DNA from 3 places in the Streptomyces sp. NPDC043427 genome. Region 2 is predicted to be linked to each of the others. Evidence: predicted binding sites of a transcription regulator. Region 2 holds the regulator's gene; each other region holds the start of a gene.
The links. The regulator HrcA, encoded in region 2, represses chaperone genes, less so after heat shock. The targets are predictions, from matches to a motif close to TTNGCACTCNGNNNNNCNGAGTGCNAA.

Region 1: the regulator HrcA is predicted to act here: its motif matches at 7,662-7,688, upstream of groES (co-chaperone GroES).
Region 3: the regulator HrcA is predicted to act here: its motif matches at 8,226-8,252, upstream of groL (chaperonin GroEL).

Annotation. Positions count from the first base shown of each region.
Region 1 is NZ_JBWKCC010000002.1:725,294-735,546, reverse strand. It holds gene AC067M_RS07170 (glycoside hydrolase family 10 protein) at 1-68, shown strand, start outside; gene AC067M_RS07165 (TetR/AcrR family transcriptional regulator) at 93-770, opposite strand; gene AC067M_RS07160 (MFS transporter) at 892-2,376, shown strand; gene AC067M_RS07155 (YciI family protein) at 2,443-2,799, shown strand; gene AC067M_RS07150 (RNA polymerase sigma factor) at 2,847-4,178, shown strand; gene AC067M_RS07145 (class I SAM-dependent methyltransferase) at 4,249-5,433, opposite strand; gene AC067M_RS07140 (polysaccharide deacetylase family protein) at 5,524-6,462, shown strand; gene AC067M_RS07135 (polysaccharide deacetylase family protein) at 6,459-7,286, shown strand; gene AC067M_RS07130 (hypothetical protein) at 7,299-7,562, opposite strand; gene groES (co-chaperone GroES) at 7,835-8,143, shown strand; gene groL (chaperonin GroEL) at 8,271-9,896, shown strand; gene AC067M_RS07115 (hypothetical protein) at 10,160-10,253, opposite strand, start outside.
Region 2 is NZ_JBWKCC010000039.1:18,817-29,069, reverse strand. It holds gene AC067M_RS40540 (SpoIIE family protein phosphatase) at 1-226, shown strand, start outside; gene hemW (radical SAM family heme chaperone HemW) at 263-1,495, shown strand; gene AC067M_RS40530 (Uma2 family endonuclease) at 1,596-2,174, shown strand; gene AC067M_RS40525 (DUF3097 domain-containing protein) at 2,152-2,964, opposite strand; gene AC067M_RS40520 (MBL fold metallo-hydrolase) at 2,996-3,721, opposite strand; gene hrcA (heat-inducible transcriptional repressor HrcA) at 3,881-4,897, shown strand; gene dnaJ (molecular chaperone DnaJ) at 4,898-6,034, shown strand; gene AC067M_RS40505 (nitronate monooxygenase) at 6,296-7,381, shown strand; gene AC067M_RS40500 (16S rRNA (uracil(1498)-N(3))-methyltransferase) at 7,378-8,118, shown strand; gene AC067M_RS40495 (VOC family protein) at 8,155-8,547, shown strand; gene AC067M_RS40490 (hypothetical protein) at 8,622-9,179, shown strand; gene AC067M_RS40485 (S41 family peptidase) at 9,250-10,253, shown strand, end outside.
Region 3 is NZ_JBWKCC010000004.1:168,051-178,303, forward strand. It holds gene AC067M_RS10435 (ROK family protein) at 1-444, opposite strand, end outside; gene AC067M_RS10440 (extracellular solute-binding protein) at 549-1,814, shown strand; gene AC067M_RS10445 (DUF3263 domain-containing protein) at 1,849-2,076, shown strand; gene otsB (trehalose-phosphatase) at 2,225-3,088, shown strand; gene AC067M_RS10455 (alpha,alpha-trehalose-phosphate synthase (UDP-forming)) at 3,076-4,482, opposite strand; gene AC067M_RS10460 (glucosyl-3-phosphoglycerate synthase) at 4,607-5,551, opposite strand; SAM riboswitch class I at 5,683-5,836, shown strand; gene thrC (threonine synthase) at 5,854-7,140, shown strand; gene AC067M_RS10470 (MoaD/ThiS family protein) at 7,137-7,412, shown strand; gene AC067M_RS10475 (cold-shock protein) at 7,845-8,051, shown strand; gene groL (chaperonin GroEL) at 8,380-10,005, shown strand; gene AC067M_RS10485 (NADH:flavin oxidoreductase) at 10,205-10,253, shown strand, end outside.

The DNA.
Region 1 (10,253 bases), on a different contig from region 2:
CGGTGAGCTTCGGGTTCAACGCGTCGTGGAGCGGCAGCAATCCGGTGCCGACGGTGACGCTGGGCTGACTTCCGGAGGGCCGCCGCCCTCCCTCACCCGCGCGACAGGAGGCCGTCCACCACGGCCTCCAGTTGCGCGGCGACGTCGTAGGAGGCCGTCACGTCCCCCCACTGCGCCGACAGGGCTGTCAGGCGGGGGAGTTCACCGGCGTCGTCCACGGTGACGAGGGACGGGAAGAAGGGCTTGCGGCCCGGGTCCGCGGCACGCCGGTCCTCGGCGCGACGGAAGACCAGGGCGCCGTACACGACGTACCAGATCGTGCGGTACGCATGGATCGCGGCCTCCGGGGTCAGGCCGCAGGTGATGGCCGAGTCGACGATCTCCTCCGTCATCCACAGCGCGCTCTTGTCCGTGAGGTCACCTCTGCTCAGCACGTCGACGACCCACACCATCCCGCTCAGTGCGGCGTGCATGTGGACGGCGGTGGCGACGATGCGGTCGCGTGGGTTCTCGGGCAGGTCGGGGCGCGGGACGGTCGCCGCTACGCCCGCCAGGGTGAGCATCAGCAGTTCGTCCTTGTCGCGCACGTGGTGGTAGAGCGCCATCGGGGTGGCGCCGACCTCCTTGGCGACGCGGCGCATGGAGAGCGCCTCGACGCCCTCCTCCTGGATGATCCGCCGCGTCACGTCCACGATCTGCTGCCGCTCGATGCGCCGGGGCCGACCCGCCGCCCGTTTCTGCCCGTTGCCTGTCACCCGAGCATTCTCCACCTCCCCCTCCTTGCTCTTTCTTCCTCGCTCTCCGCTTCCTCTTCCTCTCCTCCTCCCCCTCCCTCGTCCTTTTCTGTACGCGTATAGCAATTTTCTGTACGCGTATATTAATGTGCTGGGCATGCTGAACTCGCAGACGCACGCCTCGCGTTGGTTACTGCCGGTGCTGCTCACCGTGCAGTTCCTCGTCTCCCTCGACATGTCCGTCGTCAACGTCGCCCTGCCGGACATCGGCAGCGGCCTGGGCTTCGGCACGGAATCGCTCGCCTGGGTCGTCAACGCCTACGCCCTGGCCTTCGGCGGGCTGCTCATGCTCGGCGGACGGCTCGCCGACGTCGTCGGCCGACGGCGGGTCCTGGTGACCGGCTTCGCCGTGTTCGGCCTCGCGAGCCTGGTCGGGGGACTCGCCCAGGCGCCGGGCCAGTTGGTCGCCGCACGGGCCGCGCAGGGCGCCGGTGCCGCCGCGCTCGCGCCGGTCGCGCTCACCCTCATCACCGTCACCTACGCGGCCGGGCCCGCCCGTTCGCGCGCCCTGGGCCTGTGGGGCGCCGCGGGGGCGCTCGGCGGGGCCGTCGGGGTCCTCGCCGGGGGACTGCTCACCGACTGGGCCGGCTGGCGGGCGGTGATGCTCGTCAACGTGCCGGTGGTGGCGCTCGCCCTGCCCCTCGCCCGGCTCGCCGTTCCCGCCGACGACCGGCGCCCCGGTGCCCGCCCCCGCCTCGACCTCTTCGGCGCGCTGCTGGCCACCGCCGGGACCACGCTGCTCGTGCTCGGTCTGGTACGCACGGAGACCCATGGCTGGGCGGCCTGGCAGACGGCGGGTGTCCTGGGCGCCGCCGTGGTTCTGCTGGCCGCCTTCGCGGTGGTCGAGACCCGGGTGTCACAGCCGCTGCTGCGGCTCGGGCTCCTCACCCGGGGACCGGTGCTCGCCGCCAACGTCTTCGCCCTGCTGATGTCGGCGGGCCAGTTCGCCGCCTTCTACTTCACCTCCCTCTACCTCCAGCAGGTCCTCGCCTACGGGCCGACCGCCGCCGGGTGCGCGTTCCTGCCGTTCTGCGCGGGCGTCGTGGTCGGTACGGCGGTCTCCGCCCGGGCGGTCGGGCGGCTGGGGGCCGGGACGCTGCTGGTGGCGGGCGGACTGCTCGGGGCGGCGGGCATCGCGTGGTTCGCGATGGCGGTCGCGGTCGACGGCGGCTTCCTGCTCTCCGTGCTCGGGCCGTCGGCGGTCGCGAGCGTCGGCATCGGCATGTGCTTCGTACCGCTGGGCACGGCCGCCACGGCGGGGGTCGCCCCCGAGGAGACGGGGATGGCCTCCGGGCTGCTCAACACCTCCCGCCAGGTCGGTGGGGCTGTGGGGCTGGGCGTGCTGGTGACGGTCGCCGCGGCCCGTGACTCAGCGGGCGGGGCCCAGGGGCTCGTCGACGGGTACGCGGCCGCGTACTGGGTGTCGGCGGTGCTGCTGGCGGTGGCCGCGGTGGCGGCCGGTGCGCTGTACGGCAGGCGCGTGAGGGGGCCGCTACCTGCGCAAACACCCACCGGAGAGAACTCGCCGGAAAAATCCGGTGAGCGTGTCGATCCGGATGTCTCCCGTTCGACGTACAGGTGAGAGGCGGGGAGAGGCCCCGCCCGCGAGACTCGTCACCGTACGGGTCACCGTTCCTGAGGAGGCACCATGCCCCGCTACCTGTCGCTCGTGAGGGTCGACGAGAACACCGCCCCCGCCGAGGGCCCCAGCCCCGAGCTGATGCAGCGGATGGGCGAGCTGATCGAGGAGATGACCAAGGCCGGCGTGATGCTGGAGACCGCCGGGCTGACGCCGACCGCCCAGGGCACCCGCGTGCACTACGAGGGCGGCGCGATCTCCGTCACCGACGGGCCGTTCACCGAGACCAAGGAGGCCGTCGGCGGCTACGCGATCATGCAGTGCAAGGACCAGGCCGAGGCGCTCGAGTGGACCAAGCGGTTCCTGAAGGTGCACGAGGACAAGTGGACCGTGACCTGTGAGGTGCGGGAGATCATGGAGGGCTGACGGGTTCCGCTTGGTGGTGTGCCGTCCGGGGTGTTCGATGGTGGGTTGTGGAACAGCAGCCCACCGCGGACGCCCGCGGTGCCACCGAATCCGTCTCCGGCCCGGACGCCCGCCGCGCCATCGAGACCGTCTTCCGTATCGAGTCCCCGCGTGTCATCGCCGCCGTCGCCCGCGTCGTGCGTGACGTCGGCATCGCCGAGGAACTCGCACAGGACGCCCTGGTCGCGGCGCTGGAGAGGTGGCCGCGGGAAGGGGTGCCGGACAACCCCGGAGCCTGGCTCACCGCCACCGCCAAGCACCGCGCCGTCGACCTCGTGCGCCGCCGGGAGAACTACGCCCGCAAGCTGGCGGAGATCGGCCGCGACCTGGAGACCGCGGCGCCCCCGGAGGAACCCGCCGCCTCCTACGACCCCGACGACATCGACGACGACCTGCTCCGCCTGGTCTTCACCGCCTGCCACCCCGTCCTGTCCGCCGAGGCCCGCATCGCCCTCACCCTGCGCCTGCTCGGCGGCCTGACCACGCCCGAGATCGCCCGCGCCTTCCTGGCCCCGGAGGCGACGGTCGCCCAGCGCATCGTCCGCGCGAAACGGACCCTCGCCGCCAGGAACGTCCCCTTCGAGGTGCCGTACGGCCCCGACCGCGAGGCCCGCCTCGGCTCGGTCCTCGACGTCATCTACCTGATCTTCAACGAGGGGTACGCGGCCACCGCCGGCGACGACTGGCTGCGTCCGGCGCTGTGCGAGGACGCCCTGCGGCTGGCCCGGCAGCTGGCCGCCCTCATGCCGAAGGAACCCGAGGTGCACGCCCTGGCCGCGCTGCTGGAGTTCCAGGCGTCCCGCACCGCCGCCCGCACGGGCCCCGACGGCGAACCGATCCTCCTCGCCGACCAGGACCGCCGCCGCTGGAACCGCAGGCTCATCGCCCGAGGCGTCACGGCCCTGACCCGCGCCGAGGCCACCTCCACGGGCGCCCCGGGCCCGTACGCCCTCCAGGCCACGATCGCCGCCTGCCACGCGCACGCGTACACCTACGAGGAGACCGACTGGGCGACCATCGCCACCCTCTACGGCCTTCTCGCCGCCCGCGCGCCCTCCCCGGTCGTCGAACTCAACCGGGCGGTCGCCGTGTCGATGGCGGACGGCCCGGCGTCGGCCCTGGAGATCGTCGACACCCTCTCCACCGAACCGGCCCTCCGCGACTACCACCTGCTCCCCAGCGTCCGCGGTGACCTCCTCCAGCGCCTCGGCCGTACGACGGAGGCGCGCGCGGAGTTCGAACGGGCGGCGGAACTGGCCCGCAATGAACGGGAGCGGGAGTTGCTGTTGAGACGCGCGGCCTCGGCTGCGGGTCAGGGCGTGGTGGGAAACACGCCCTAGGTGTGCTGTTCGGATCATGCCGGGCTCGCGGGCCCCGCTCCCTGATCCGGCCTGATCCAAACGAAAGACCCTAGGCGGGTCGGCCGATCAGCATCGTCGGCGCCCCCGCCACCCGGGTCAGGAACACCGTCGCCGAGTTGGGCCCCTGGGGCTTCACCTTGCGCCGGAGCTCTTCGGGCTCGACCGCCGACCCCCGCTTCTTCACGGTGAGGACGCCGACCTGCCGCTCCCGGAGCAGGGCCTTCAGCTTCTTGACGTTGAAGGGGAGTCGGTCGGTGATCTCGTAGGCGGTGGCGTACGGGGTCGCCCGCAGCTCGTCGGACGTGACATAGGCGATCGTCGCGTCGACCAGCCCGCCCGCCACCTCCTCGGCCACCTCGGCGACCAGGTGGGCGCGGATGACGGCGCCGTCGGGCTCGTACAGGTACCGTCCGACGGGCCGGACCTCGGGGTCGGGCAGCATCGTGTCGGGTGTGGCCCGCACGGCCGCGAGCGAGGGCAGCAGCATCGCCCGCCGCGCGCCGGGTACCGCGGCGCCGAACCACAGCACGGCCTCCTTGACGTCGCCCCGGTCCGAGATCCACTCGGCCTCGGCGTCGGGCGGGATCATCTCGTGCGGAATGCCGGGAGCGATCTTCAGGGCGGCCCGGGGTGCCCTGCGGGCGGCCTCGACCGCCCAGGACAGCGGCGGCGCGTACGCCTCCGGGTCGAAGATCCGCCCGCGTCCGCCGCGCCGCGCAGGGTCCACGAACACGGCGTCGTAGCCCTCCGTGTCCACCTCCGTGACATCGGCCTCCCGCACCTCGATCAGGTCCCCCAGCCCCAGCGCCTCCGCGTTGGCGCGCGCCACGGCCGCCGTCAGTGGATCCCGGTCCACGGCGAGCACCTGGATCCCGGCCCGGGCCAGCGCGATCGCGTCCCCGCCGATCCCGCAGCACAGGTCGGCGACGGACCGAACCCCCGTCGCACGGAAACAGTCCGCCCGGTACGTGGCGACACTCGTCCGCGTCGACTGCTCGACCCCGTTCGGCGTGAAGAACATGCGTTCCGCGTCCTCGGCCCCGAACTTCGCCGCCGCCCGCTGCCGCAGCCGCGCCTGACCGAGCGCCGCCGACACCAGCTCGGCGGGGTGCTCGCGGCGCAGCCGGGTGGCGACGGCCAGTTCCTGGGCGGGGTCGGTGCCGCGCACCTCGTCGAGGAGGGCGCGGCCCTCTGGGGCGAGCAGGGCGGCGAAGGCGAGGAGAGGGTCGTTCACCGGGTCATTGTGGGCCAGTCGGTGGATGGCGTGCCCGCGCCCGCGGTGTCGGGGAGGGTTCCGGAGCGGGGGCTGCGAGGATCCGGCACCATGCGAGTGGTCGTACAAAACGATAAAAATCTGGCGTGTCGGCGCGGGGTGAGCCGTGGTGTCCTCGCCGCCGTCACCGCCGCGACCGTCCTCTCGGGCTGCGGCCATGCCCCCGCCGACGGCACCGACACCCACCCGGCCCCGGGCCAACAGCAGCGCCTCCAGGCCCCCGCCGCCCGCGCCCTCGACGCCTACGCCACCGAACTGCGCGCCGCGTACAAGGCCCGCGTCGCCGCGGCCAGGCGCTGGGGACTGCGGCGGGTCCCGCTCACTCCCCCGCCGCCGCCCGCGAAGAAGCCGAGGATCACCACCCGCGAGGGCTTCGAAGTCGACGACCACGAGGAACTGGACCTGCCGCCCGTCTTCACCACGGTCCCCACAAAGCAGAAGGTCGTCTTCCTCACCATCGACGACGGCGCCGAGAAGGACCCGGCGTTCCTGCGCATGATGAGCGAGCTGAAGGTGCCGTACACCGCCTTCCTCAGCGACTACCTGGTGAAGGAGGACTACGGCTACTTCGCGAGGATGCAGGCCGGGGGAGTGACCCTGAGCAACCACACCCTGCACCACCCCTACCTGCCCGGGCTGTCCTACGCCCGCCAGAAGCGCGAGATCTGCGGCATGCAGGACGTGATCGAGAAGCGCTACGGCAAGCGCCCGACCCTCTTCCGCCCGCCCTTCGGCAACTACGACCAGGCCACCCTGCGCGCGGCGAAGACCTGCGGCATCAAGTACGCGCCCCTGTGGGACGAGGAGGTCTTCGTCGACCACTGGGAGTACCGCGAGTGGGACAGCGGCCTCCATCCCGGCGACATCGTCCTCAGCCACTTCCGCGGCCGGCGCGACTGGAAGGGCACGATGCCCGACATGATCCGCCGGTTCCTGAACAAGGTCACGGCGCAGGGGTACGCGGTGGCCCGGCTCGAGGACTACCTGTGAGGGGGCCACGGCTGCGGGGGCTTGGGGCGGGGGTGCTGGCGGCCGCCGTACTCCTCACCGGCTGCGCCCAGTCCGTCGACCCGATCGAGAGGCTGGGCAAGAAGGCGGCCCAGCGCGTACGGCCGCACGACCCGGCCGGAGAGCGCCCGTACGCCCGCTGGGGCCTGGTGGCTCCGCTGCCCCCCGCCCCCGAGCCACCGGCACGGGCCGTCGCCGGTGGCGCTGACGCGGGGCGCGGCGGCCTCCCACCCGTCGTCGACCACGTACCGACCCGCGACAAGGTCGTGTTCCTGACCTACGACGACGGCTCCGAACGGGACCCCCGGTTCGTCGACATGGTCCGCGAACTGCGGCTTCCGGTCAGCATGTTCCTCACGGACAGTGTCGTCGGCCCGGGCTACGGCCACTTCGCGCGCCTGCGCTCCGTCGGCGCCACCATCCAGAACCACACGCTCGACCACCCCTCCCTGCGCGGCCTCCCCTACGCCGGGCAACGCGCCGAGATCTGCGGCCAGCAGGACAAACTCAGGTCCCGCTTCGGCCTGCGCCCCCGCCTCTTCCGCCCGCCCTACGGCACGTACGACACGACCACCCTGCGCGCGGCCGCCGACTGCGGCATCGCGGCGGTCGTGCTGTGGCGGGTCTCGACGGAGAACGGTGAGCCCGTCTTCGCCGACGGCGAGCGCCGGTTGCGCCCCGGCGACATCGTCTCGGTGGCCTCCGGCGACGCGACCGGCCCGACCCTGCGGGAACGGACGACCCGGTTGCTGCGGGAGATCCAGGGGAGGGGACTGACGGTGGGACGGCTGGAGGACTACCTGTAGCGCCGGGCGACTTCAGCCGGCCTGCACCAGCACCGCGAGGGCCAGGAAGAGCCCAGCCGCCACCACCTGCCCGGCCCCGGCGCCGGGGTACCCGCGCCGGAACAGGAGGGTGGCACTTCCGAGAGCCACCAGCCCCATCACGCCCAGCCATGCCAGCATCCCCGTCGGATGCCCCGCCATCGCGAAGAGCAGCGCGAAGACGTACCCGAAGGCGACTTCCGCGACCATCAGGACGGCGAGGACGCAGCCGTCGGCCGGCGAAGATCCAGACGTCATGGGGGAACGGTACGAAAATCGGCCCGCCCGTGACCGCCGCACCGACACAGGCCACCGGACGCTCGGGTCAACCGGAAAGCGCGCCGCGCCCCGCGGGGATTGGCACTCCGCTTGACCGAGTGCTAATCGCGGTCATAGTCTCAGCTCTGGCACTCCCCCCTGGAGAGTGCCAACAACGCGACGGGCAGGTCCGGCACCCGCGACGACGGATCGACCTGGTCGCCACCTCAGACAGTTAACCCCGTGAGATCTCCGAAGGGGGAGGTCGGATCGTGACGACCACCAGCTCCAAGGTTGCCATCAAGCCGCTCGAGGACCGCATCGTGGTCCAGCCGCTGGACGCCGAGCAGACCACGGCCTCTGGCCTGGTCATTCCGGACACCGCCAAGGAGAAGCCCCAGGAGGGCGTCGTCCTGGCCGTGGGCCCGGGCCGCTTCGAGAACGGCGAGCGCCTTCCGCTCGACGTCAAGACCGGCGACATCGTGCTGTACAGCAAGTACGGCGGCACCGAGGTGAAGTACAACGGCGAGGAGTACCTCGTCCTCTCGGCTCGCGACGTGCTCGCGATCATCGAGAAGTAGTTCACCCGGCTTCATACCGAAGCACATTGCTTTGATCTGCGCCCCTGGCCCCCGCGACCATTAATCAGCCGGGCGCCCGGGGCGCAGTTCGTTTTCGTTCCCATTTTTCCGAGAGGGCTACGCTCCCATGGCGAAGATCCTGAAGTTCGACGAGGACGCCCGTCGCGCCCTCGAGCGCGGCGTCAACAAGCTTGCCGACACGGTCAAGGTGACGATCGGCCCCAAGGGCCGCAACGTCGTCATCGACAAGAAGTTCGGCGCCCCCACCATCACCAACGACGGCGTCACCATCGCCCGCGAGGTCGAGCTCGACGACCCGTACGAGAACCTCGGTGCGCAGCTGGTGAAGGAGGTGGCGACCAAGACCAACGACATCGCGGGTGACGGCACCACCACCGCCACCGTGCTGGCCCAGGCGCTCGTCCGCGAGGGCCTGAAGAACGTCGCCGCGGGTGCCTCCCCGGCTCTGCTGAAGAAGGGCATCGACGCGGCGGTCAAGGCCGTGTCCGAGGACCTGCTCGCCTCGGCCCGCCCGATCGACGAGAAGTCCGACATCGCCGCCGTGGCCGCGCTGTCCGCCCAGGACCAGCAGGTCGGCGAGCTCATCGCCGAGGCGATGGACAAGGTCGGCAAGGACGGTGTCATCACCGTCGAGGAGTCCAACACCTTCGGTCTTGAGCTGGACTTCACCGAGGGCATGGCCTTCGACAAGGGCTACCTGTCGCCGTACTTCGTGACGGACCAGGAGCGCATGGAGGCCGTCCTGGAGGACCCCTACATCCTCATCAACCAGGGCAAGATCTCCTCGATCCAGGACCTGCTGCCGCTGCTCGAGAAGGTCATCCAGGCGGGTGCCTCCAAGCCGCTGCTGATCATCGCCGAGGACGTCGAGGGCGAGGCCCTGTCGACGCTGGTCGTGAACAAGATCCGCGGCACCTTCAACGCCGTCGCCGTCAAGGCGCCCGGCTTCGGTGACCGTCGCAAGGCGATGCTGCAGGACATGGCAGTGCTCACCGGCGCCACGGTCATCTCCGAGGAGGTCGGCCTCAAGCTCGACCAGGCCGGCCTGGACGTGCTCGGCTCCGCCCGCCGCATCACCGTCACCAAGGACGACACCACGATCGTCGACGGCGCCGGCAACAAGGCGGACGTCGAGGGTCGCGTCAACCAGATCAAGGCCGAGATCGAGAACACCGACTCCGACTGGGACCGCGAGAAGCTCCAGGAGCGCCTCGCGAAGCTGGCCGGCGGCGTGTGCGTGATCAAGGTCGGCGCCGCCACCGAGGTGGAGCTGAAGGAGAAGAAGCACCGTCTGGAGGACGCCATCTCCGCGACTCGCGCCGCGGTCGAGGAGGGCATCGTCTCCGGTGGTGGCTCCGCGCTGGTCCACGCCGTCAAGGTCCTCGAGGGCAACCTCGACAAGACCGGCGACGAGGCCACCGGTGTCGCGGTCGTCCGCAAGGCCGCCGTCGAGCCGCTGCGCTGGATCGCCGAGAACGCCGGCCTCGAGGGCTACGTCATCGTCTCCAAGGTGGCCGAGCTCGAGAAGGGCAACGGCTACAACGCCGCGACGGGTGAGTACGGCGACCTCGTGAAGGCCGGCGTCATCGACCCGGTGAAGGTCACCCGCTCCGCCCTGGAGAACGCCGCCTCCATCGCCTCCCTCCTCCTCACGACCGAGACCCTGGTCGTCGAGAAGAAGGAAGAGGAAGAGCCGGCCGCTGCCGGCCACGGCCACGGCCACTCGCACTGACCCACGCCGACACAGCGTAGGTGAGGCCCGGCGCCCCTCGGGGGTGCCGGGCCTTCGCGTTGCCATGACGAGCTCACCCACCGCGCCGCCCCGAAGCCGATGACCAGCGGCTCCCAGCGGGAATGCGGAAAGGCTCAACGGCCGGACTGATCCGGGTGTGGCCGACGACTGACGCGGTGCGCGTGAAGTCGTACGACGGTTTCCCCGGCGCCTGTCGACCGCTCAGCGAACGCAGGCAACGGTGTTCGCCGCGAGCCGCCCGCTCAACCTCCGGACGGGTGCCTCTCCAGCCAGCGGCGGGCGCCGACTTCGCTCGGGTATTCGCGGACAGTGAGCGTGGCGACGGTCCAGCCGACG
Region 2 (10,253 bases):
CGAGCTGCGGCCCGGCGACAGTCTGCTGTGCGTCACCGACGGGGTGACCGAGCGGCGCTGCGGCTCCCGCCAGTTCGACGACGGCGACGGCCTCGCCGCGGCGCTCGCCGGATGCGCGGGCCTGGACGCGGAGCTGATCGCGGACCGGATCAAGCGGCTGGTGCACGAGTTCGGCGGGCAGCCGCCGGAGGACGACCTGGCGCTGCTGGTGCTGCAGGCCGAGTAGGACGAGCGACAGGCCGGGTGCTGGACAATGGAAGGCATGCCTTCCGCACTCCCCGACGGCGAGCCCGTCCCCGACGACGGCGCACTCCCCGCGCACGCGCTCACCGGCGCCGCCGCGCGCCCCCTCGGGTTCTATCTGCACGTCCCGTACTGCGCGACCCGCTGCGGCTACTGCGACTTCAACACCTACACCGCCACCGAGCTGCGCGGCACCGGCGGCGTCCTCGCCTCCCGCGACAACTACGCCGACACCCTGATCGACGAGATCCGGCTGGCCCGCAAGGTCCTCGGCGACGACCCGCGCGAGGTCCGTACGGTCTTCGTCGGCGGCGGTACGCCGACCCTGCTGGCCGCGGACGACCTCGTACGGATGCTGGAGGCGGTCCGCGACGAGTTCGGGCTGGCGGCGGACGCGGAGGTCACGACGGAGGCGAACCCCGAGTCGGTGGACCCGGCGTACCTCGCGCGACTCAGGGACGGAGGCTTCAACCGGCTCTCCTTCGGGATGCAGAGCGCCCGGCAGCACGTGCTGAAGATCCTGGACCGCACGCACACGCCGGGTCGCCCGGAGGCGTGCGTGGCGGAGGCCCGGGCGGCGGGCTTCGAGCACGTGAACCTTGATCTGATCTACGGCACGCCGGGGGAGTCGGACGACGACTGGCGGGCGTCGCTCGAGGCGGCGCTCGGGGCCGGCCCGGACCACATCTCGGCCTACGCGCTGATCGTCGAGGAGGGTACGCAGCTCGCCCGCCGCATCCGCCGCGGCGAGGTCCCGATGACCGACGACGACGTGCACGCCGACCGGTATCTGATGGCGGACGAGATGCTGTCGGCGGCCGGTTTCGACTGGTACGAGGTGTCGAACTGGGCCACGTCGGACGCCGGCCGGTGCCTGCACAACGAGCTGTACTGGCGGGGCGCCGACTGGTGGGGCGCGGGCCCCGGGGCGCACTCCCACGTGGGCGGGGTGCGCTGGTGGAACGTGAAGCATCCGGGGGCGTACGCGGCGGCGCTGGCCGCCGGCCGTTCCCCAGGTGCGGGTCGTGAGCTGTTGTCGGAGGAAGACCGCAGAGTGGAGCGAATCCTGCTGGAGTTGCGGCTGCGGGAGGGCGTGCCGTTGGAGCTGCTGCGGGAGGAGGGGCTGAAGGCTTCACGTCGGGCGCTGGGCGACGGGTTGCTCAAGGAGAGGCCGTACAAGGAGGGGCGTGCGGTGCTCACCTTGCGGGGGCGGCTGTTGGCGGACGCCGTGGTGCGGGATCTGGTGGACTGATCACCCGGCGGAGTGAATCGGTGCGGAACGCCGGTTCGGTCCCTAACCTGGTTCGTAGGCTGCCGTTAAAAGTACGCGGCGGATGTGGAGGGCCACGGAGATGACCGCTGTGGACGAGCGTGGGATGACCAAGTACTTCGAGGAGCTTGAGCCTCCCGAGGGCGTCAAGGTCGAGCTTCTCCGGGGGGAAATCGTGATGATGGCCAGCCCTGATCTGGTGCACAACATGATCGTGGAAGACGTGCTGGATCAGATCCCACGGAAGCGTTGGTCCCGCCTGCAGACCCAGGACGTCGACATCCTCGATGAGGCCAGTGAGCCGGTACCGGACCTGGTGGTTGTCGAGCGCGATGTCATGCCCGCTTCGGGACGGCTGTTGCCGTGCCACCTGATCACGATGGTCGTCGAGGTCGTCTCCAAGACCAGCGTCCAGCGAGACTATGAAATCAAGCGGTCGATCTACGCCGCCGGCGAAGTGCCCGCCTACCTCATCGTGGATCCGATCATGGCCCAGTGCGTCCTGCTGACGAGGCCTGTTGGGAAGGGAGAGGATGCCGACTACCAGCGGCAGCAGATCACCAGGTTCGGGGCACCACTACCGCTGGAGGAACTCGGGCTCGAATTGGACACCACCGAGTTCGGAACCTTCCCCAACGTCAGGCCCCACCGCTACCCGTGACAAAGTCGATCAGTTCCTCCACCCTCCCCAGCAACTCCGGCTCCAGGTCCCGGTAAGACCGCACCCGCCCGAGAATCCCCTGCCAAGCCGCGCCGGTGTTTTCCGGCCACCCCAGCGCCCGGCACACCCCCGTCTTCCAGTCCTGCCCGCGCGGTACGCGCGGCCACGCCTCGATGCCCAGGGACGACGGCTTCACCGCCTCCCAGACGTCGATGTACGGGTGTCCCACCACCAGCGCGTGCTCACTCGTCACCGACTCGGCGATGCGCCACTCCTTCGAACCCGGCACCAGGTGGTCCACCAGCACCCCCAGTCGCGCGTCCGGCCCCGGGCCGAATTCGGCCACGATGGCGGGCAGGTCGTCCACGCCCTCCAGGTACTCCACGACCACGCCCTCGATGCGCAGGTCGTCGCCCCAGACCTTCTCGACGAGTTCCGCGTCGTGCCGGCCCTCGACGTAGATCCGCCCGGCGCGAGCCACCCGCGCGCGTGCGCCGGGGACGGCGACCGAACCGGATGCCGTACGGGTGGGACGTACCGGAGCCGATGACGGCGGACGCACGAGCGTCACCACCCTGCCCTCCAGCAGGAACCCCCGCGGCTCCAGCGGGAACACCCGGTGCTTGCCGAAGCGGTCCTCCAGGGTGACGGTGCCCGCCTCGCAGCGGATCACCGCGCCGCAGAAGCCGGTGCCGGGCTCCTCGACCACCAGGCCCGGGTCCGCCGGTACCTCGGGCACGGGCTGGGGCTTCTTCCACGGCGGGGTCAGATCCGTCGAGTACTGGCGCATTCGGATGACGATAGGAGAACCCGCCCCACGATCACCGCGACACGCCGAAACGCGCCGCCAACGCGTCCCGCTGCGCCCGCACGAACGCCGCGTCCACCACCGCTCCGTGACCCGGCACGTACAGCGCGTCCTCACCGCCGAGGTCGAGGAGCCGGTCGAGGGCGGCCGGCCAGTGGGCCGGTACGGCGTCGGGACCGGCCTGGGGCTCGCCGGACTCCTCGACGAGGTCACCGCAGAAGACGACCTCCGGGGCGCCGGGGACGAGCACCGCGAGGTCGTGGGCGGTGTGCCCGGGACCGACGTTCGCGAGCAGCGCCTGGCGGCCGTCGCCGAGGTCGAGGGTCCACTCGCCGGAGACGTGGTGGTGGGGCCGGACGAGGGTCTCCACCGCCTCGTCCGCCGCCGACGGGTCCAGGCCGTTGCGCAGGGCGTCCGTGCGCAGCTCCGCACGCCCCTGCGCCAACACCGTGTCGAGGCCCACCGCGCCGAAGACCTCCGCGCCCGCGAACGCCGCCGCCCCGAAGACATGGTCGAAGTGGGGATGGGTGAGAGCGAGATGAGTCACACGTCGGCCGGCCAGCTCCTGGGCCGCGTACCGCAGCCGCGCCCCCTCCGCGAGACTCGACCCCGCGTCGATCACCAGGACCGCGCGAGGCCCGACGACCAGCCCCGCCGTGCAGTCCCACCCGGGCAGCCGACACCGCCCCACCCCGGCCGCCACCCGCTCCCAGCCCAGCTCTTCCCAAGTCACGGTCATACGGCGACGCTAGCCCGGAGCACTCTCCAGCGTGCGGTGCCGGGTACCAGCCTTGCCCCGGGTGTACCCCCCAGCCGTACACTGGCCGGGGAACGCTGGCACTCGCACGCGCAGAGTGCCAGGCGGATGTCGAGGGGACGAGTACGGGAGGTGCGCGCGATGCTGAGTGAACGCAGGCTCCAGGTGCTGCGCGCCATCGTCCAGGACTATGTGGGCACCGAGGAGCCGGTGGGCTCGAAGGCGCTCACCGAGCGGCACAACCTCGGCGTCTCCCCGGCGACGGTCCGCAACGACATGGCGGCCCTGGAGGACGAGGGGTACATCGCCCAGCCGCACACCAGCGCCGGGCGCATCCCCACCGACAAGGGCTACCGGCTGTTCGTCGACAAGCTGGCCGGCGTGAAGCCGATGACCGGGCCCGAGCGGCGCGCCATCCAGAACTTCCTCGAGGGCGCTGTCGACCTCGACGACGTCGTCGCCCGTACGGTGCGGCTGCTCGCGCAGCTGACGCGGCAGGTGGCCGTCGTGCAGTACCCGTCGCTGACCCGTTCGACCGTGCGGCACGTGGAGCTGCTCTCGCTCGCCCCCGCGCGCGTGATGCTCGTGCTGATCACGGACACCGGCCGGGTCGAGCAGCGGATGGTGGACTGCCCGGCGCCCTTCGGCGAGGCGTCCCTGGCGGACCTGCGGGCGCGGCTGAACAGCCGGGTCGCGGGGCGCCGGTTCACCGACGTGCCGCGACTGGTCGAGGACCTCCCGGAGGGGTTCGACGTCGAGGACCGCGGTACGGTCACGACGGTGCTCTCCACCCTGCTGGAGACGCTTGTCGAGGAGAACGAGGAGCGGCTGATGATCGGCGGCACCGCCAATCTCACCCGCTTCGGACATGACTTTCCCCTCACCATCCGGCCCGTCCTGGAGGCCCTGGAGGAGCAGGTCGTGCTCCTCAAACTCCTGGGCGAGGCGGGAGATTCGGGCATGACCGTACGCATCGGTCACGAGAACGCCTACGAGGGGCTCAACTCCACGTCTGTGGTGTCGGTCGGTTACGGTTCGGGCGGCGAGGCAGTCGCCAAGCTCGGCGTGGTCGGACCGACCCGCATGGATTACCCGGGAACGATGGGAGCGGTACGCGCAGTGGCACGGTACGTCGGACAGATCCTGGCGGAGTCGTAAGTGGCCACGGACTACTACGCCGTTCTCGGCGTGCGCCGCGACGCGTCGCAGGAAGAGATCAAGAAGGCCTTCCGGCGGCTCGCGCGCGAGCTGCACCCGGACGTCAACCCCGATCCGAAGACCCAGGAGCGGTTCAAGGAGATCAACGCCGCTTACGAGGTGTTGTCGGACCCGCAGAAGAAGCAGGTCTACGACCTCGGCGGCGACCCGCTGTCACAGGCGGGCGGCGGTGGCTCGGGCGGCTTCGGCGCCGGTGGCTTCGGCAACTTCTCCGACATCATGGACGCCTTCTTCGGTACGGCGTCCCAGCGCGGCCCGCGCTCGCGTACGCGGCGCGGCCAGGACGCGATGATCCGGCTGGAGATCGAGCTTGACGAGGCGGCCTTCGGCACGACCAAGGACATCCAGGTCGACACCGCGATCGTCTGCGCCACCTGTAGTGGTGAGGGCGCGGCGCCGGGCACGACCGCGCAGACCTGTGACATGTGCCGCGGCCGCGGTGAGGTGTCGCAGGTGACGCGGTCCTTCCTGGGCCAGGTCATGACCTCCCGCCCCTGCCCGCAGTGCCAGGGCTTCGGAACGGTCGTCCCGACGCCGTGCCCGGAGTGCGCGGGCGACGGGCGCGTGCGTTCGCGTCGCACGCTGACGGTGAAGATCCCCGCCGGTGTCGACAACGGCACGCGCATCCAGCTCGCGGGCGAGGGCGAGGTCGGGCCCGGTGGCGGTCCCGCCGGTGACCTGTACGTCGAGATCCACGAGCTGCCGCATGCCACCTTCCAGCGGCGCGGGGACGACCTGCACTGCACGGTGACGATCCCGATGACGGCGGCGTCTCTCGGCACGAAGGTGCCGCTGGAGACGCTGGACGGCCTCGAGGAGGTCGACATCCGGCCCGGCACCCAGTCCGGCCAGTCGATCCCGCTGCACGGCCGGGGCGTCACCCACCTGCGGGGTGGCGGCCGGGGCGATCTCATCGTCCATGTCGAGGTCACGACGCCGACGAAGCTGGATCCTGAGCAGGAGCGGTTGCTGCGGGAGCTGGCCAAGCTGCGGGGCGAGGAGCGGCCGCAGGGGCAGTTCCAGCCGGGGCAGCAGGGCCTGTTCTCACGGCTGAAGGACGCGTTCAACGGGCGGTGACGCGGGCTGTGGTTGGTGCTGGGGGGGGCCGGGGGTCGGCCCCCGGGTGGGCACAGTCAGCCGGGGCAGCAGGGCCTGTTCTCACGGCTGAAGGACGCGTTCAACGGGCGGTGACCGTGGTGCTGGGGGCTGCGCCCCCAGACCCCCGTTCGGCCCTGAACGGACCTCGTCCTCGAAAGCCGGACGGGCTGTCTTCACTTGGCCTGTGCCAGAGAGGCGGCCCGATTCGGTCCCGTCCGGAGGACGTGACAACATGCCGTCATGTCCTCCGCGCTGACCGATCTCTTTCCCCAGCCGATCGTGCAGGCCCCCATGGCGGGCGGTGTCTCCGTGCCGCAGCTCGCCGCCGCCGTCTGTGAGGCGGGCGGGCTCGGGTTCCTCGCCGCCGGGTACAAGACCGCCGACGGGCTGTACCAGGAGATCAAACAGCTGCGGAGCCTCACCTCCCGGCCCTTCGGCGTGAACCTCTTCATGCCGCAGCCGGAGTATGCCGAGACCGGCGCCGTCGACGTCTACGCCCACCAGCTCGCCGGCGAGGCCGCCTGGTACGAGACGGAGCTCGGCGACCCGGACAGCGGCCGTGACGACGGATACGAGGCCAAGCTCGCCGTACTCCTCGACAACCCGGTGCCGGTGGCGTCCTTCCACTTCGGCGTGCCGACCCCCGAGGTGCTTCAGTCCCTGCGCCGGGCCGGCACCTTCACCCTCGTCACCGCCACCACCCCCGACGAGGCCGTGGCCGTGGAGCGGGCGGGCGCCGACGCGGTGATCGTGCAGGGTGTGGAGGCCGGCGGCCACCAGGGCACCCACCGGGACCTCCCGGAGACCGACGGCTCCGCTCTCGGACTGCTGTCCCTGCTCGCCCAGGTCCGGGAGGCCGTGAGCCTTCCCCTCGTCGCCGCCGGCGGCATCATGCGCGGCAGCCAGATCGCCGCCGTGCTGGCCGCGGGCGCGAGCGCGGCGCAGCTCGGCACGGCGTTCCTCGCGACGCCGGAGTCCGGCGCGCAGGCCGTGCACAAGGAGGCGCTGACCAACCCGCTGTTCGTACGGACGGAACTCACCCGCGCCTTCTCGGGGCGTCCGGCGCGCGGCCTGGTGAACCGTTTCCTGCGCGAGCACGGCCCGTACGCGCCCGCCGCCTACCCCGAGGTCCACCACCTCACCTCCCCGCTGCGCAAGGCGGCAGCCAAGGCCGGGGACGCGCAGGGCATGGCCCTGTGGGCCGGGCAGGGGCACCGGATGGCCCGGGACCTGCCCGCCGGGCGGCTGGTCGAGGTGCTGGCCGACGAACTGGGCGCGGCCAGGGCGGCGTTGTCGGGGTGCCCGGGTGAGGACGCGGGCCGATGACGGCGCCCGTGTTCGTCGTCGAGGACTTCGGTGCGGCCGGTGCCGGGGAGTTCGTCCTGGACGGACCCGAGGGGCGGCACGCCGTCTCCGTGAAGCGGCTGCGGCCCGGTGAGGCCGTCGTCCTCACCGACGGCGCCGGGCGCTGGGCGGAGGGCGAGGTGGTCGTCGCCGAGGGCAAGGACCGGCTGGTCGTGAGCCTGAAGGACGTCGTCGAGGAGCCCGCCGAGGCCCCCCGGATCACCGTCGTGCAGGCCCTGCCGAAGGGCGACCGCGGGGAACTCGCCGTGGAGACCATGACCGAGACCGGCGTCGACGCGATCGTCCCGTGGGCCGCCTCCCGCTGCATCACGCAGTGGAAGGGCGAGCGCGGGCTGAAGGCTCTCGCGAAGTGGCGGGCCACGGCCAGGGAGGCCGGCAAGCAGTCCCGCCGGGTCCGCTTCCCCGAGGTCGCCGACGCGGCGACGTCGAAGCAGGTCGCGGCGCTGGTCGCCGACGCCGACTTCGCCGCCGTACTCCACGAGAGCGGCGACACCCCGCTCGCGACGGCCGAACTGCCCGCCCAGGGCGAGATCGTGCTCGTCGTCGGCCCCGAAGGAGGCGTCTCCCCCGAGGAGTTGGCGCTCTTCGAGGAGGCCGGCGCACGGCCCTACCGGCTCGGCCGGACCGTCCTGCGCACCTCCACCGCGGGCACCGCCGCCGCGGCCCTGCTCCTCGGCCGCACCGGCCGCTGGTCCTGACACCAGGAGACACCGGGAGACCCGGGAGACACCACGATGGAACTGGCTCAAGTACGGCTGCTGGTCACCGACTTCGCCGCCTCTTACCGCTTCTACGCCGACGTCCTCGGCCTCAAGCCTCAGTCGGGCTCCACACAGGGGCCGTACGAGAAGTTCAGCCCCGCCATCGGATCGGCGGGCGTCGCGCTGCAGGACCGGACCATGATGGCCGAGGTCCTCGACGAGCTCGGTGACACGGCGACCGGCCACCGCTCCCTGGTCGTGCTGCGCGTTGACGACCTGGACACCTACTGCGAGCAGATCACCGCCCGCGGTGCCACCCTTGTACACGGCCCCGCGCCCATGACCGACCGCATGCGGGTCGCCCATCTCAGGGACCCCGAGGGCAACTTGGTGGAACTACAGGAGTGGCTGCTGTTGCTCGGCTGACCGTCGCGCGCCGGTGCAGGAGTGGCCGTATGCGCCCTTCCGCGTCGGCCGGGACAGTGGCACGCTGTCCGACCATGGGGGCTTTGAGGCGGATTCAGGTCCGGCCGCGCGGAACACGGGCGGCCGCGGTCGCCGGCCTCGCGCTGATGGCCGTGGGGGGAGCCGTGGCGTGCGATCCGGGCGGACTGAGCGCGGCGACGGTGGCGTACACCACCGACGAGACGGCGACGAAGGAGCTCGAACGGCAGAAGATCGACGTGCGCTGGCTGACCTGCACGGCCGACTACGGCGACAAGGCCGGGAACAAGTCGCCCTCCGCGCCCTCGGCGAGTGAGGACACCGTCGCCTCCGTGGACTGCGAGGGCGAGACCGGCGACGGGAAGGACATCACCGTCACCGGCAAGGTCACGCGTGCCGTCAGCGGCGCCTGTGTGCGCGGTGATCTCACCGCCAAGGTCGGCGGCAAGGTCAGGTTCCACGTCAGCGGCCTCGGCAACTGCAACGGAACGCCCTCGCCCGTCAACCCGGGCCCCGGAGGCGGGCAGCGGCCCGGGGCCACCGTCACCGTGACCGTCACCACCACCATCTGGTGCGACCAGTATCCGAACTGCCGTCCCGTCCAGGGCAAGTGAGCGCGAGAAGCAGGCGGCCAAGTGATCCAAACCTCTGTCCCCGCGCATCCGCGCTGCATAGGGTGACCGTGTGACACAGTCCGCGACCGCGGCATCCGCCGCCTCATCGGCTTATCTCCGCTTTCCGCACCCGCACGGCGGGTTGGTGGCCTTCACCGCCGAGGACGACGTCTGGCTCGCCCCCCTCGACGGCGGGCGGGCCTGGCGGGTCAGCGCCGACAACATGCCGGTCACCCATCCGCGCATCTCGCCCGACGGCACCACCGTCGCCTGGACCTCGACCCGCGACGGCGCCCCCGAGGTGCACATCGCCCCCGTCGACGGCGGGCCCACGACCCGGCTGACGTACTGGGGCAACGCGAAGACGCAGGTGCGCGGCTGGACCCCGGACGGGCGGGTCCTCGCGGTCACCGCCCACGGCGAGGCCAGCATGCGCCGCACCTGGGCCCGCGCCCTCCCGCTCGACGGCGGCCCCGCCACCACCCTGCCGTACGGGCCCGTCGGCGATGTCGCCCACGGCCCGCACACCGTGCTGCTGTCCGCGCTCATGGGCCGCGAGGCCGCCTGGTGGAAGCGCTACCGGGGCGGTACGGCGGGCAAGCTGTGGATCGACCGGGAGGACACCGGCGTATTCACGCGGCTGCACGAGGAGTTGGACGGCAACCTCGAATACCCCGGATGGGTGGGGGACCGTATCGCCTTCCTCTCCGACCACGAGGGCACCGGCGCGCTGTACTCCTCCCTCGCCGACGGCTCCGACCTGCGCCGGCACACGCCACTCGACGGTTTCTACGCCCGGCACGCGGCCGGCGACGGGACCCGGGTGGTGTACGCGAGCGCCGGTGAACTGTGGCTCCTCGACGACCTCGACGGCGCCGAGCCGCGCCGCCTCGACATCCGGCTCGGCGGCCAGCGCACCGACCGGCGGCCCTTCCAGGTGAACGCCGCCCGCTGGTTCGGGTCCGCCGCCCCCGACCACACCGCGCGCGGCAGCGCGGTCTCCGTGCGCGGCTCCGTCCACTGGGTCACCCACCGCGCCGGCCCCACCCGTACGCTCGCCGCCCAGCCCGGCGT
Region 3 (10,253 bases), on a different contig from region 2:
GCCGATGGCGCCCGCGATGCCGGTGCCGAGGGCCACGAACAGGAAGCGGTCGGCGCCCCGGCCCGCGCCGATGCGGCCCTCCGCGAGTCCGCCGGTGCGCACGTCGTGCCCCAGGGCGACGGGGATTCCGCCCAGCTCGGCACTGATCAGCTCGCGCAGCGGGACGTCACGCCAGCCGAGGTTGGCGGCGTAGGCGGCGATGCCGTGGGCCTCGTCGACGATGCCGGGGACGGCGACGCCGGCGGCGGCCGCGGGCTCGCCGAGATGCCGGGCGCCGTACGCGTACAGCTCGTCGGTGAAGTCGAGGATCTCGGCGACGACCGCGTCCGCGCCGCGCTCGCGCCCGGTCGCCCGGCGTGCACGGTGCAGCAGTTCGCCGTCCGGCCCGGCCAGGGCGGCCTTCATCCCGGTGCCGCCCACGTCGAGGGCGATGACATGTCTCACGAGGACAGTGTGGCCTCCCGACCCATGAGAGGTCTAGTCCACTCACGTGGTGTAGACCTTATGGTTCACTTATTGAACGGCGAGACAGCAAGGTTGGGGAAGTAGTGCAGCGGCGCAGGACAGGAACGATCGCGGTGATCTCCGCACTGGGTATGACGGTGGCCCTCGGGGGCTGCGGTCTGGCTGGAGGATCCGACGACGTCACCCTGAGACTCGTCGCCGCCGACTACGGCGACAGCGCGGGCAACAGCTCCAAGAAGTACTGGGGCTCCCTGGTCAAGGAGTTCGAGGCCGAGCACCCCGACATCAAGGTCGAGGTCAGCGTCTACTCCTGGAACGACGTCGACCGCAAGGTCAAGGAGATGGTCGCCGCCGAGGACACCCCCGACATGGCGCAGATCGGCGCGTACGCCGACTACGCCGACAAGGGCTTGCTCTACAAGGCCGGCGACGTGCTCTCCATCCCCACCCAGGCCGACTTCGCCTCGCAGCTGGCCTCCGCGGGACAGATCCACGGGATCCAGTACGGCATGCCGTTCGCGGCCTCCACGCGCCTGCTCTTCTACAACAAGACCCTCTTCGACGACGCCGGCCTCAACCCGCCGAAGACCTGGGACGACCTCGCCTCCGACGCGGCCACGCTCAAGGCGAAGGGTGTGAAGTACCCCTACGCACTGCCCCTCGGGCCCGAGGAGGCGCAGGCGGAGACCATGCAGTGGCTGCTCAGCGGTGGGGGCGGCTACACCGAGACCATCGGCGCCTACAGCCTCGACTCCGCGCAGAACGTCGAGACGTTCGCCTGGCTCAAGGACGAGCTCGTCAGCAAGGGACTCACCGGGCCGGTCGCACCGGCCAAGCTGAACCGGGCCGACGCCTTCGCCGCGTTCACCGCGGGTGACGTCGGCATGCTCAACGGCCACCCGTCCCTCATGAAGGCCGCCGCGGCCAAGGGCGTGAAGTTCGGCATGGTGCCGATGCCGGGCAAGGACGGCGAGAGCAGGGCGACGATGGGCGTCGCCGACTGGATGATGGCGTTCAAGAAGAACGGCCACCAGGACCAGATCGGCGAGTTCCTCGACTTCGTCTACAGCAAGCAGAACGTGCTCAGGTTCTCGCGCACGTACGACCTGCTGCCCGTCACCGAGTCCGCGTCGGCGGCCATGAGCACGGCCGACGAGGACCAGGACCTGCGGCCCTTCCTCAAGGAGCTTCCGCTCTCCGAGCTCTACCCGGTCGCCAAGACCTCCTGGGCCGATGTCAACGCTGTCATCAAGCAGCGCATAGGCCAGGCCGTCGCGTCGGACGGCGGCCCCGCCACGGTCCTGAGCAGGCTGCAGGCGACGGCCACCGCGGCGGACAGCGGCCAGTAGGCGCCTGTCAGTGGCCGGGGCTACGGTGGCCGACATGACCGACCTCGGCCGCCGCGAACAGGACATCCTCGCCCTGGAACGCCGGGGCTTCACCGGCCCCGGCGCCAAGGAACGCGCCATCCGCGAGGAACTCGGCCTGGCCCCCGTCCGCTACTACCAACTCCTCAACGCCCTCTTGGACGACGAGCGCGCGCTGGCCCATGACCCGGTGACGGTGAATCGTCTCCGGCGGATACGGGAGGAGAGGCGGGCGGAGCGTTAGGGGCACCCCGTGCCGCTGCGGGCCTGACCGGGGGCTCCGCCCCCAGACCCCCATCGGCCTGAACGGCCTCGTCCTCAAACGCCGGACGGGCTGGATACCGCGGACCTGCGCTCGCCAGTGACTGCGCCGACACCGATAAAGTCGCCCTATGGGCAGCCACGACAAGGACTCCGCGAAAGAACCGACCTCACCTGTCCCCACCCCCACCACCCGCCCCGGTCGTGAAGGACTGGACGCGATCCTCGCGCACCCCCGCCGAACAGTGATCGCCCTCGACTTCGACGGCACCCTCGCCCCGATCGTCGCCGACCCGGAACAGGCCAGGGCCCACCCCGACGCGGTCGCCGCGCTCACCGCACTCGCGCCCAAGGTCGCCGCAGTGACAGTGATCACCGGTCGCCCGGCCGAGGTCGCCGTCCGGCACGGTGGGTTCGACGGAGTCGAGGGGCTGGAGCGGCTCGTCGTGCTCGGGCACTACGGCGCCGAGCGCTGGGAGCGCGGCACCCTCGCCGCCCCCGACCCGCACCCGGGTGTCGCCGCGGTCCGGGCCGAACTGCCGGACGTCATCGAGCGGGCCGGCGCCTCGCACGGGGCCTGGGTCGAGGAGAAGGGACGGGCCGTCGCCGTCCACACCCGCCGCGCAGAAGACCCACAGGCCGCGTTCGACGCCCTGCGCGAACCCCTCACCGACCTCGCCACCCGCCACGGCCTGATCGTCGAACCGGGCCGTATGGTCCTCGAACTCCGCCCGCCCGGCATGGACAAGGGCGTCGCACTTCTGGAACACCTCCGCGAGACCGGCGCCGAGGCAGTCCTCTACGCCGGCGACGACCTCGGCGACCTCCCCGCCTACGCCGCCGTCGACAAACTCCGCTCCGACGGCGTCCCCGGCCTCCTCGTGTGCAGCGGCAGCGCCGAGGTCACCGAACTGGCCGAACGCGCGGACCTCGTCGTCGACGGCCCGGCAGGGGTCGTAGCACTGCTGCGGGCCCTGGCGGCTCAGCTGGACTGAACCTCCCGCAGCGCGTTCAGCTGGTCCAGGAACCACTGGGTGGGGGGCAGGGCGGTCGCCGCGGACGCCAACCGCTTCGTCCGCTCCGCCCGCTCCGCCGGCCCCATCGACAACGCCTCGTGCAGCGCCCGCGCGGTCTCCATCACGTCGAACGGGTTGACGGTGATCGCGTCCTCACGCAGCTCCCAGTACGCCCCCGCCTCCCGCGACAGCACCAGCGCGCACCCCTGGTCGGAGACGACCGGCACCTCTTTCGCGACGAGGTTCATGCCGTCCCGGATGGGGTTGACCAGGGCCACGTCGCCGAGGCGGTAGGCGGCCAGGGAGCGGGCGAAGTCGTCCTTGAGGTGCAGGACGACCGGGGTCCAGCCCGGGGTGCCGTACTGCTCGTTGATCTCCTGCGCCACCCGCCGCACCTCGGCCATGTAGTCGCGGTAGACCGCGAGGTCCTGGCGGGAGGGGTAGGCGAAGGCGATGTGCACCACCCGTTCGCGCCACTCGGGGTGGTCGTCGAGCAGTTGCCGGTAGGCCAGCAGACCGCGCACGATGTTCTTCGACAGCTCGGTGCGGTCGACACGGACGATCGTCTTCCGTCCCTCGCCGCCGATCTCCTCACGCAGGGCGGTGATCCGCTCCTCCACGTCCGGCCGGTGCGAGCGCTCGCGCAGGAAGTCGGCGTCGGCGCCGAGTCCGTGCACCCCGATGCGCGTACGGCCCAGGCCGCCGGCGAACTCCGTACAGCAGGTGGTGAACGCGTCCGCCCAGCGCCGGGTGAGGAAGCCCAGGCGGTCCGCGCCGAGCATGCCGCTCAGCAGCTGCTCCCGGATGTCCGCGGGGAGCATCGCGAAGTAGTCCGCCGGCGCCCACGGCGTGTGCGAGAAGTGCCCGATGCGCAGGTCGGGGCGCAGCTCGCGGAGCATGCCGGGGACGAGACAGAGGTGGTAGTCCTGCACCAGGACGGCCGCCCCCTCGGCCGCCTCCTCCGCCAGCGCCTCGGCGAACGCCCGGTTGTAGGTCTCGTACGCCGCCCACTGGCGCCGGAACTCGGCGTCGAAGACCGGCTCCAGCGGTGTGAGGTACAGCATGTGGTGGACGAACCACAGCACGGAGTTCGCGATGCCGTTGTACGCGTCCGAGTGCACGTCCGCCGGAATGTCCAGCATCCGTACGCCCTTCTCGCCCACCCCGCGCCGGATCGCCTCCCGGTCGCCATCGGACAGCGCCGAGCACACCCACAGGGCGCCGGCGTCCGGGTCGATGGCCGACAGGCCCGAGACGACCCCGCCGCCACCGCGCTTGGCGTGCAGCGAGCCGTCCTCCTGGAGCGTGTACGAGACCGGGCCGCGGTTGGACGCGACCAGCACCTGAGCAGCAGCGTCGTGCGTGGAAGCCATACGCCTCAACTTAGCCCGGCCTGTAAACGCTCAAACGTACGATCGCGCTTCGTGGACGGCCGTATCAGCCGTATCAGCCGTATCAACAAGCCCCATCGAGCCGTATACGGCCGTCCCGTGCGCGTCACGCCACCTTGCGCGCGGCGTACTCCGCGATCTCCGTCATCGGCGGCCGTTCCTCCGTGTCCACGGAGTACGTACGCGGCTCGAACCCGTCCTCGCCCCGCTCGAACTGGGTGAGGGACGGACGGACGAGGTGCCCGCGGGCCAGCCTGAGCTGCGCGGTGCGATAGATCGCGGCGGCCATGCGGCCCAGCGCCTGCCCGTCCTGGTGGCGGTGCTTGCGCACGCCGACGTCGACCTGGGCGAGGGCGTCGAGCCCGACCAGGTGCAGGGAGTCGACCAGCATGCCCAGCTCCACGCCGTAGCCGACGGGGAAGGGAAGCTGTTCCAGGAGGGAGCGGCGGGCCGCGTACTCGCCGCCGAGCGGCTGCACGAACCCCGCCAGCTGCGGCCAGTGCAGGTTCAGCAGCGGGCGCGCCATGAGCTCGGTGACCCGGCCGCCCTGGCCGGCCGCCCCGCCGAGCGGACGGTCGTACATCGCCTTGACGAGATCGACGTCCGGGTCGGTGAGCAGGGGGCCCACGATCCCGGAGACGAAGTCGGAGGAGAACTCCTTCAGGTCGGCGTCTATGAAGCAGACGATGTCCCCGCCGGTCACCATCAGGGAGCGCCACAGCACCTCGCCCTTGCCGGGCACGGTCGGGATACGCGGGAGGATGTCGTCGCGGTGGACGACCCGGGCGCCCGCGGCGGCGGCCACCTCGGAGGTGCGGTCGGTGGATCCCGAGTCGACGACGACGATCTCGTCGACGAGCGGGACCTGTCGCATGAGGTCGTGACGGATCACGGCGACGATGTCGCCGACGGTCTCCTCCTCGTTCAGCGCGGGCAGCACGACACTGACCGACTGGCCCGTGCGCTGCTTGGCGGCCAGGATCTGGTGGAGCGGGCGATCGGTCACGGACCAGGAGCGGGTCCTCAGCCAGCGCTCGGCTTCTTCCAGCACAGTCTGCGGCTCCTCACGGGTTGTCTCGCGGTTCGGACGACTATCTCAACTGTCCTGGCCTTCGGTTACAGTCTTGGACAACGCTGGTGACCATCGCATGTCGGAGGTCATGTGCGTCAACAACCACATACCGCTCATCCAGAGGGGCAGAGGGACACGGCCCGTTGAAGCCCCGGCAACCCTCCAGCCGGTCTCGTAGATCACTGTCGATCGCCAGCGAGGCTCCCGGCTAGGGAAGGTGCCAAATCCGTCTCGCGGCGAGATGCGTCGTGAGGAAGATGAGGAGAAAGGGCCTCGCCTCCATGGCTGTGCAGACTGTTGCAAGCACCACCGACTCCACCGTAGACCTCGGCCCCGCCGCAGCGCTGAGCTGTCGCGAGTGCGGTCACCGCGTGCCCCTCGGCCCGGTCTTCGCCTGCGAGGAGTGTTTCGGCCCGCTCGAGATCGCCTACGACTTCTCCTCCTACGACACGGAGAAGCTGCGGGGGCGCATCGAGGCGGGCCCCGCGAACATCTGGCGTTACGCCCCGCTGCTGCCCGTCCCGGCCGACGTGGCGGACAAGCCGAACATCAACCCCGGCTGGACCGCGCTCGTCAAGGCCGACAACCTGGCCCGCGAGCTGGGCGTCGACGCCGGCAAGCTCTTCGTCAAGGACGACTCCGGCAACCCGACGCACTCCTTCAAGGACCGTGTCGTCGCGCAGGCGCTGGAGGCCGCCCGCGCCTTCGGCTTCACCACGCTCTCCTGCTCCTCCACCGGCAACCTCGCCGGCGCGGTGGGTGCCGCGGCCGCCCGCGCCGGCTTCCGCTCGTGCGTGTTCATCCCGCACGACCTGGAGCAGGGCAAGGTCGTCATGGCCGCGGTCTACGGCGGCGAGCTCGTCGGCATCGAGGGCAACTACGACGACGTGAACCGCTTCTGCTCCGAGCTCATCGGCGACCCGGCGGGCGAGGGCTGGGGCTTCGTCAACGTCAACCTGCGGCCGTACTACGCGGAGGGCTCCAAGACCCTGGCGTACGAGATCTGCGAGCAGCTCGGCTGGCAGCTCCCGGACCAGCTGGTCGTGCCGATCGCCTCCGGCTCGCAGCTCACGAAGATCGACAAGGGTCTGCAGGAGCTGATCAAGCTCGGGCTCGTCGAGGACAAGCCGTACAAGATCTTCGGCGCCCAGGCCGAGGGCTGCTCGCCGGTGTCCACCGCGTACAAGGCGGGCCACGACGTCGTCCGGCCGCAGAAGCCGAACACCATCGCCAAGTCCCTCGCCATCGGCAACCCGGCGGACGGGCCGTACGTCCTCGACATCGCCCGCCGCACGGGCGGTGCGGTGGAGGACGTCAACGACGAGCAGGTCGTCGACGCGATCAAGCTGCTCGCCCGGACGGAGGGCATCTTCGCGGAGACCGCGGGTGGCGTGACGGTCGGGGTGACCCGCAAGCTGATCGAGAACGGCCTGCTGGACCCGGCCCTCACCACGGTCGTCCTGAACACCGGCGACGGCCTCAAGACCCTCGACGCGGTGGCCGGCACCGGCCTCACCGCCACCATCCGCCCGAACCTGGACTCCTTCCGAGAGGCTGGCCTCGCATGAGCGTGACCGTCCGCATCCCCACCATCCTGCGCACCTACACCGGTGGTCAGGCCGAGGTCGCCGCCGAGGGCGCGAACCTCGGCGAGGTCATCGCCGACCTGGAGAAGAACCACACGGGCATCGCGGCCCGCGTGCTCGACGACCAGGGCAAGCTGCGCCGCTTCGTCAATGTGTACGTCAACGACGACGACGTCCGCTTCGAGCAGGGGCTGGAGACGGCCACCCCGGACGGTGCCGGTGTCTCCATCATTCCGGCGGTCGCCGGAGGCTGATCATTACCTTCGGTAACATCAGTTACCGAGAGTTCATCGAATTGCCCCCTCCGTGAGAGAAGCGGAGGGGGCAATTCTGTGTGGTTGAGCGCGGTACAGTTGGGGAACACGCTGTTTTCCGCGTACCGAACGCCTCTGTTTTACGGCTCCACATGCGATGAGAAGTAGCCAAAGTGTGGGGTTCTTTTGCGTCATTTGCTCCTTTTGTGGAGCCCGACTTGCCCTGAATTCTGGCGAATTCTCGGTAAATTCCCGACCGGCCATGCCCGGAATTCTCGTCCGATTGACCTGTTGCAGACGGCAGTTGGACAGATACATTCGGCCGCGGTCGACGCGTTCCGGCGCACGCCCCCAACCAAGGCGGGGGGTGAGGTCTGACCCGGATCCGCGAAGTGTGGATCTGTGCAAGGGCCAGTAATAGGGGAGTTAGGCATGGCTCAGGGCACCGTCAAGTGGTTCAACGCGGAGAAGGGGTACGGCTTCATCGCGGTCGACGGTGGTGCGGATGTTTTCGTCCACTACAGCGCGATTCAGATGGACGGCTACCGCACCCTGGAAGAGGGTCAGCGGGTCGATTTCGAGATCTCGCAGGGCCAGAAGGGGCCGCAGGCGGACATGGTCCGACTCGCGACCGGCTGAAGCACGCGCCGACGCAGCGTCGTTCTTCTGAACATCTTCGAAGGGCTCGTACCTCCCGGGGTACGAGCCCTTCGGTCTGCCCCGACGCGCCGCCGGGCGCCACGGCACCCGGCGTTCACCTGCGGATCCGGGGAAGGCGCTTGCACTCGACAGGGGCGAGTGCTAATCATTGCGTTAGCACTCTGAAGGTGAGAGTGACAACGAAGGACCGGGTCGGTGAGGCCCGCACGCCAGGTGGGGCAAGGAACCACGAGGCAGGCGAGCCGTCCGTCGCGGGCGCGGGCGCGGTCCGAAGGAATCACCCCCAGTCCTGGAGGGACCACTTCACATGGCCAAGATCATCGCGTTCGACGAGGAGGCGCGGCGCGGCCTCGAGCGCGGCATGAACCAGCTCGCGGACGCCGTGAAGGTGACGCTCGGCCCCAAGGGCCGCAACGTCGTCCTCGAGAAGAAGTGGGGCGCCCCCACGATCACCAACGATGGTGTCTCCATCGCCAAGGAGATCGAGCTCGAGGACCCGTACGAGAAGATCGGCGCCGAGCTGGTCAAGGAAGTCGCCAAGAAGACGGACGACGTCGCCGGTGACGGTACGACCACCGCGACCGTTCTCGCCCAGGCGCTGGTCCGCGAGGGCCTGCGCAACGTCGCCGCCGGCGCCAACCCGATGGCCCTGAAGCGCGGTATCGAGAAGGCCGTCGAGGCCGTCTCCGGTGCCCTGCTCGAGCAGGCGAAGGATGTCGAGACCAAGGAGCAGATCGCCTCCACGGCCTCCATCTCCGCCGCCGACACCCAGATCGGCGAGCTCATCGCCGAGGCCATGGACAAGGTCGGCAAGGAAGGCGTCATCACCGTCGAGGAGTCCCAGACCTTCGGTCTGGAGCTGGAGCTCACCGAGGGTATGCGCTTCGACAAGGGCTACATCTCGGCGTACTTCGCCACCGACATGGAGCGTATGGAGGCCGTCCTCGACGACCCGTACATCCTGATCGCGAACTCCAAGATCGCGAACGTCAAGGACCTGCTCCCGCTCCTGGAGAAGGTCATGCAGTCGGGCAAGCCGCTGCTGATCATCGCCGAGGACGTCGAGGGCGAGGCCCTGTCGACCCTGGTCGTCAACAAGATCCGCGGCACCTTCAAGTCCGTCGCCGTCAAGGCCCCGGGCTTCGGTGACCGCCGCAAGGCCATGCTCGGCGACATCGCCATCCTCACGGGCGGCGAGGTCATCTCCGAGGAGGTCGGCCTCAAGCTGGAGAACGCCACCATCGACCTGCTGGGCAAGGCCCGCAAGGTGGTCATCACCAAGGACGAGACCACCATCGTCGACGGCGCCGGCGCCTCCGAGCAGGTCACCGGCCGCGTCAACCAGATCCGCGCCGAGATCGAGAACAGCGACTCGGACTACGACCGCGAGAAGCTGCAGGAGCGCCTGGCGAAGCTCGCCGGCGGTGTCGCGGTCATCAAGGCCGGTGCCGCCACCGAGGTCGAGCTCAAGGAGCGCAAGCACCGCATCGAGGACGCCGTCCGCAACGCGAAGGCGGCCGTCGAGGAGGGCATCGTCGCCGGTGGTGGCGTGGCGCTCATCCAGGCGTCCTCCGTCTTCGAGAAGCTGGACCTCGAGGGTGACGAGGCGACCGGCGCCAACGCCGTGAAGCTCGCGCTGGAGGCCCCGCTGAAGCAGATCGCCGTCAACGGTGGTCTCGAGGGCGGCGTCGTCGTGGAGAAGGTCCGCAACCTCCAGGTCGGCCACGGCCTGAACGCCGCGACCGGTGAGTACGTCGACATGATCGCCGAAGGCATCATCGACCCGGCGAAGGTGACCCGCTCTGCCCTGCAGAACGCCGCCTCCATCGCCGCGCTCTTCCTCACCACCGAGGCCGTCATCGCCGACAAGCCGGAGAAGGCGGGCGCTGCCCCGGCCGGCGGCGGCATGCCGGGCGGTGACATGGACTTCTGATCCTCCCCGAGGATCGGAAACGTCCCTTCCGTGCCGAGGGCGGCACTCCCTGGAAACAGGGGGTGCCGCCCTCGGGCGTGTCCGGGATCACATCGCGTTTCGCCCCGCACCGGGATGGAGGCGGCGCGCGCGGTGGTTGACGTAGGCGATCACTTTATTGCATGTGCACATACCAGTTGGTACCGACGAGGAGTCCCGAGTGACCGCCACCCCGACCCCCGCCTCCCGCGCCGCCGAGATCCTCTCCC